2 regions of the Salmonella sp. GDC200615 genome follow, and region 2 is predicted to be linked to the other one. Evidence: riboswitches for the same ligand, from Rfam matches in the RefSeq annotation. Region 2 holds a riboswitch; the other holds the start of a gene.

Region 1 (3,379 bases), 2.0 Mb from region 2:
TTTCACGTAATGCGGGAAGTGAGACCGTACTGGCGGTATTACAGGCAATCACCGCCAGTGAAAGGGGATAGCGCTGCTGTACCGCGGTCGCAATCTCGACAACGCGCTCAACGATAAACGTTTCGCTCTTTTCCCCGTAGGGGAAAGCCACGTTATCGAAAGCATATATATAGTGGAGATCCGGCAGGAGCCGCCGAATCTCATCATAGACCGACAATCCACCGACGCCGGAATCAAATACCAGCACGGTGGGACGTGGTTCAGAAGGTGTAGCTGCCAGACAAGGTGTATTCTCGTCCTGCAGTTTGGTAGCCATAAACTGTCTCGTAATCTTTGTCGAACAGGTTGGCTATTTTACCACGAACTGTCAGATGTGAGGTGACCGGATATGCAACCGTAAGATCCCATAAACTGACGCCGCCCATTTTTACTGTCCGGTATGGGTAAGCGGAGTAATCCGAATCATAGCGGGAACCAAGGTATTGATATGTCACCCCCCAGTCAAAATCGTAAACGTCCCAGTCAAGTTGATATTTTGCCATCTGTTTGGAACGCCGCGGTAATGGCGTATCGGTAACCGCATTACGCGCATCAACGTAATCGTAACTGACCGTATGCGTTAACGGTCCGGTATCGAAATTCGCCGTCGCCTCAATACCTTTAATGCGCGCCTTACCTTCGTTGTAATATTTTTGCAGATGATCGTCATAATCGATCATGTCATTAATATCGTTACGATAACCTGAAATACGCCAGCTGACGCCAGCGGTTAGCCCTTCAAATGCGCCTTCCCACTGTTTACTCTTTTCAGGATTCATGTTCGGATTACCGTAATACCCATACAGCTGGCCCAAATTAGGCGCTTTGTAGGAGGTTCCGTAGGAGGCAATAAAGCGATAACCTTCTATAAACTCCCATCCCGCGCTGGTTTGCCATGTACCATGACGACCAAACTGGGAGTTGTCATCACTGCGCGCCGCCGCTTCCAGAGTGAAGTCACCCAACTGTTGTAATCCTGTCAGGTAAACCCCGGTATTACGCTGGTCATATCCCTCGGGCACATAGCCGGTACCTGGCGTGGTAGTCTGTTTCTGCCAGTCTACGCCCGCCCCAACATTACCGTGCCCCACGACCACACTGTTGGTCCATTGAACATTGTACTGTTTCATCTCATCCAGCGTGGCGGAGGTATCATACCGGCCATAGTGCGGATCATAGTTGTAATCTTTACTGTGGCTATAGCTTGAAACCAGCTGAGACTGAATACGTTCGCCATTAAAGCGCAGCCCGGCGTCCCAGCTTTGGCTATAAAGTTTGCGTGTATCAATCAGCGGCGAGCCCGGCGAGTAATAGGCGTCGTAATCGGTACGGTTATCGTAGCCATAACCACGCACGAATCCGCTCCAGCGATCAGAAAAGGTATGCTCTAACGCGCCATAAAGCGTTTTACTCAAAAAGCCGTCCCGGTCAGGCTGCGCCTGCATCCCGGTACCGCCTTTCGCTACCACGTCAAACCCTTTGGTGTATTCGTAATCGCCGATCAACGTCGCCCGCGTGTTTTCGCCAAGTTGCTGTTGCGTCGAGATGTCGTAATTCTGGTAGCTATTGCTTCCCCATCCAGCGGTTAATTCTGTGCCTGGGTTATCGCGCGTCGTAATGATATTCACTACGCCGCCGATAGCATCGGAACCATAAATAGCGGAGCGCGGACCGCGAATATATTCAATGCGCTGTACCAGCGACACCGGGAACTGGCTGAGATCGGCGGACCCGCTCACGCCTGCTAAATTCAGACGCACGCCGTCAATCAATACCAGTACATGGCTGGAGTTGGTGCCGCGAATGAAAATGGAGGAGTTTTGTCCGGCGCCGCCGCTCTGCGCAATATCGACGCCAGGCAAACGGCGCAGAACATCATTTACGGAGGTCGATTGCCAGCGTTCAATATCCTGACGCGTCACGATGGTAACGGGCGCCAGAACCGCGCTGCGCGGCTGCTGAAAACGGTTGGCGGTGACAACCAGGGTATCCGGGCTAGTGTCCTGCGCCCAAGCGGAAAAGGCCGTGACGGAGAACGCCGTCAGCAGCGTAGCTTTTTTAATCATTGTAAAGCATCCACAATATAAGAAGGATCCCGCAGGCTTCATCGATAGTACGCGATGATGAAAAACCAGATGCGACGTTAGCCGGCAGGTCTTCGGGCTTGGAGGGTTATCCGTTGACTGGATAGCAGAAATGATGACTTCCCGCCGGAGGCAGTGTCTGCTTACGCTCTCATCTCACCTTTCCTTACCGCTGCGCGTCAGCTCCAGATTTTCACTGGATTCCCTATTAACTCACAGGACCGGCCCACGGATGCTACCGTCTGTCACAACACCCTGTCCAGACCGCGCATCACAAATCAGAAATCATCAATAGCTGGACATCCACTGAGCAATCCCTACAATCCCCGCGTACTTTTATTATTCAGGATGCGATATGACCCCCGAACATCTTCCGACAGAACAGTATGAGGCGCAGCTGGCCGAAAAAGTGGCGCGCTTGCAGAGTATGATGGCGCCGTTTTCTGGCCTGGTTCCGGAAGTATTTCGCTCGCCGGTCAGTCACTATCGTATGCGTGCGGAATTTCGCCTGTGGCATGACGGCGATGACCTGTACCACATTATGTTTGATCAGCAGACCAAAAGCCGGATTCGCGTTGACACCTTCCCGGCGTCCAGCCAACTGATTAATACCTTAATGAAAGCGATGATTGCCGGCGTGCGCGATAATCATGCACTGCGGCATAAGCTGTTCCAGATCGATTATCTCACGACCTTGAGCAACCAGGCGGTAGTGTCGTTGCTGTACCATAAGAAGCTGGACGAAGAGTGGCGTGAAGCCGCCACTGCGTTACGCGATGCTTTACGCGCGCAAGGTCTGAACGTACACCTGATTGGCCGGGCCACTAAAACTAAAATCGAATTGGATCAGGATTATATTGATGAGCGTCTGCCTGTGGCAGGTAAAGAGATGATCTACCGCCAGGTCGAAAACAGCTTTACGCAGCCAAACGCCGCCATGAATATTCAGATGTTAGAGTGGGCGCTGGAGGTGACGAAAGACTCAAAAGGCGATCTGCTTGAGTTGTATTGCGGCAACGGCAATTTTTCTTTAGCGCTGGCGCGCAATTTTAACCGCGTGCTGGCAACCGAAATCGCCAAACCGTCCGTCGCTGCCGCACAGTACAATATTGCCGCTAATCATATTGATAATGTGCAAATTATTCGCATGGCGGCGGAAGAGTTTACCCAGGCGATGAATGGCGTTCGTGAGTTTAACCGCCTGCAGGGGATCGACCTGAAGCGCTATCAGTGCGAAACCATTTTTGTCGATCCGC
Region 2 (3,379 bases):
AAAGATCATCCAGACTTCGACGCTCCAGCCAAACCAAGGGTGAATCCGCTGCGCCAGCGCCAGTACGCCCCATTCCACGCCCCAGGTCGCCCCGACAACCACAACCCACATTACGCCGCCGCCAATCCGCATCGCTTTATCGCCGGGACAATAGCGACGCACAATACGCTGCACAAACGTAATTAATCGGCCTATCCAGCGTACCGGATGGGGCCAGTGTTGAGGGTCGCCGATGATAAAATCCAGCACCCAGGCGATACACCAGGCAAGGATCGTCATAATACGCGCCTCGCCGCCGCCAGCCAGTGCTGCAACATTTCCGGACGCTGGGCGAAATGGACGTGCAGATAGCTGGCAAACGTGTTGCCTGCCTGCCAGCCGCCAGTCCATTCCTGTAACACGCGGCCATCGCGAACCTTACGACAGGCCATAACGGCGGGTGTTTCGGGGATAAAATCTGAGTAGTGAAATTCATGGCCGCGCACTATCTCGCCAGGCGCCGCCAATAGCGTTGGCTGCATAGCCTGCGCCTCACAGTAGCCAAAGCGGGTAAGTCGCTTACCCATTTTGCTGTGACCGGGGATAATATTCGCCATCTGATGAATTTCCCCACCGCTATCCTCCAGAGTGCTCCCCAGATACATCAGACCGCCACACTCCGCGTAAATCGCCACGCCGCGCTGATGCGCCGCCCGCAAATGTTTTAACATCGCCGTATTTGCCGCCAGATCCGCGGCGTATAATTCAGGATATCCACCGCCCAGCCAGATCATCTGACAATCAGGCAATGCGCGGTCATGCAGTGGGCTAAAACGCACAATGTTAACGCCGGCACGCTCCAGAAAATCGATGTTATCGGGATAATAAAAGTTAAAGGCCTCATCATCCGCCAGAGCAAGCGTCAGCCCTGCCCCCGCTGTGTTATCGGGGCGCTCAGGCCACATTCCCGTCGGAAGCGCTGATAACACGCTCAGCGAGAGTAGCGCATCCACATCCACTGTTTGTTCCAGCGAGGCGGCAAAATCATGCCATGATTGCTGATTGACGAGGGATTCTCTGGCGGTAATCAACCCCAGGTGGCGCTCAGGTAATGCGACGCCGTCGCAAGGAGGAACATACCCCAGTACCGGCAGTGAGCAATAATGTTCAATGGCATTTTTGAGGAGCTGATAGTGGGCGTCGCTAGTGACGCGATTCACAATCACGCCCGCGAGGTTGAGGGTCGGGTCGAAGTGCTGAAATCCCATAACGGTAGCCGCAAGCGACGTTGAAACAGCCTTGCCGTCCACCAGTAGGATGACCGGGCAACCAAGCTGTTTGGCCATCGCGGCTGTGCTGCAGTAATTGGGGTCGACGCCATAGCCGTCATACAGCCCCATGACGCCTTCAATGACAGCGATATCCGCCTGCCGCATTTGTTCGCAAAATAAGGCGTTGAGAACAGGAGGAGGAAGCATGAAACTGTCAAGATTACGGGACGCCACGCCACAGATAGCGGTATGCCAGCCGGTATCAAGGTAATCTGGCCCAACTTTAAACGGCTGTACGCGCAGCGCGCGTTTTTGCAGCAGCCTCAACAAACCAAGCGTCACCGTGGTTTTGCCGCAACCGCTTCCTGTGCCTGCAAGAATAAATGCGTGATGCCTTGCCGCCATTACCCTGATCCTGTTCAGGGTGGTAGGGGTATACAGGTACGCGCATGTTCAGTCTTTCGACTGTACGCGTCTTCGCAACCCACTTCCCACCGAAGTTGTTGGTTATCACCGACAGGCAGGTCTTCTGGCTTAGCGTCCTCCTCGCCCGTCCTTCCCAATCTTGCGATCAGTGGTCTTTACGGGGTCGTCAGCATCACAGCAGCGGGGGCTGCGGGGGATTTTCACCCCCTTCCCTACCACAAATGTGGCAAACCTGTTGGTTTACGTTATGGCTGTACGGCACACCCATAACGGCAATTAATAATGTGCTACGTTTTACATTTCTGTGAGCAATAGCCTGAGCGGTTGCTCATCTGACGTTAATCTACTCATCCTTACCGGTATATTGACGATAAAACGTATCGACAAAGCGTAATAAAACTTATCTTTCCTGACACTGTACTTCATCACAAAAATAAAAACTGATGCAGTTTATGCCCTAAATTTTATTATTTTGTTGCGCTATGATAATTTATTGTTACACCAGATAAATTTTCTTTCTGAAATGATTAAGATACAAAAGACTATCAAAAATCGGCAATAGCAAAATATTGCTATTCATAACGATGGAGGATGAGAATTCTCATTTATCTGCTGGCGATAAGCCTGCGGCGTAACCTGATAGGTCTGGCGGAAGACTTTGCAAAAATAGCTGGTTTGCGAAAAGCCTAAATTACGCGCAATACTGGCAATACTCCAGTCACTATGGCAAAGCAATTCTCTGGCGGTTTACCCACGCATTAAATCCGATTCCCTGATATTTTTTGAATAGCTTACTGAAGTAATAGGGGCTGAGATAGACATGTGAGGCGACATCCTCAAGACGAAGATCGTCGGACAAATGCGCATCAATATAGCGAAGCGCTTTTTTCATTTTACTGTCATGCGGAGTGGGACCACGAGTGGTTTTATTTGCCTCCGATTGCTGCGGATTGTCTTTGATAACCACGAAATTGAGCTGTTTTTTCAGGCAATTCTCAACTATCAGTTTAAGAAGATCGGCGGAAGCGATAACGCGTGAGTAGTCCATCTCTGGCACATTCCGAAATTCATTCAAGAGCTCAGGATCAGCCTGCCAGCGATCGTCGACATTAAGAATGTTTACCAGCTCCACGTCATTACTTAAACGAACCTGCCCGCATAAAACAAAGCCAACTAAATGCCCTGCGATTACCAGCGGAATAGAAAAATCCGTTAGACCGGCATGACAACGATAAATACAGGGTTGATCGGACTTCGATGCCTCCAGTCCCCCGCAGCGATCGCTCATACGACAACGTGTACTATGCTGGGGATGCTGCCGCATCAACTGACAAAACGGCGTGAAATTGAATAGCTCAGATATTTCATCACCATGAATATTGACAACCACAACCGCCAGACCGGTGGCTTGTGCAAAATCCTGTGCGATTTTATTAATGAGTTCTGAGTTCAGAGCGCTCGCAGAAATCATGATAAAACCCCTCAGTTAATTTATTGTTATAAACAAAACACATTATTTACATTCACTTTTTATTAGCATTATCCTGGCCCTGATAAAAAGTACAATGACAATATCAAAAGTCTCCCATTGCTGGGAGACGTTTTGATCAGTTCGTGAAAGCAGATCACGAAATTATCTCACCTGTTTTTACGATACATCATTGCTGTGAATCTGGTTCGCATTTTCTTACAGCTCACAGCGG

The links. Region 2 has a riboswitch for cobalamin ahead of ACQ29O_RS08335 (cobyrinate a,c-diamide synthase). Riboswitches for the same ligand answer to the same signal wherever they lie in the genome.
Region 1: linked by a shared signal. The riboswitch ahead of btuB (TonB-dependent vitamin B12 receptor BtuB) and the one ahead of ACQ29O_RS08335 (cobyrinate a,c-diamide synthase) in region 2 are both predicted to bind cobalamin.

Annotation. Positions count from the first base shown of each region.
Region 1 is NZ_CP192247.1:4,448,480-4,451,858, forward strand. Features, by position in the region: gene murI (glutamate racemase) at 1-316, opposite strand, end outside; gene btuB (TonB-dependent vitamin B12 receptor BtuB) at 261-2,105, opposite strand; cobalamin riboswitch at 2,172-2,364, opposite strand; gene trmA (tRNA (uridine(54)-C5)-methyltransferase TrmA) at 2,479-3,379, shown strand, end outside.
Region 2 is NZ_CP192247.1:1,796,252-1,799,630, reverse strand. Features, by position in the region: gene cbiB (adenosylcobinamide-phosphate synthase CbiB) at 1-279, opposite strand, end outside; gene ACQ29O_RS08335 (cobyrinate a,c-diamide synthase) at 276-1,655, opposite strand; cobalamin riboswitch at 1,753-1,927, opposite strand; partial or broken gene pocR (transcriptional regulator PocR) at 2,253-3,147, opposite strand; gene pduF (propanediol diffusion facilitator PduF) at 3,364-3,379, opposite strand, start outside.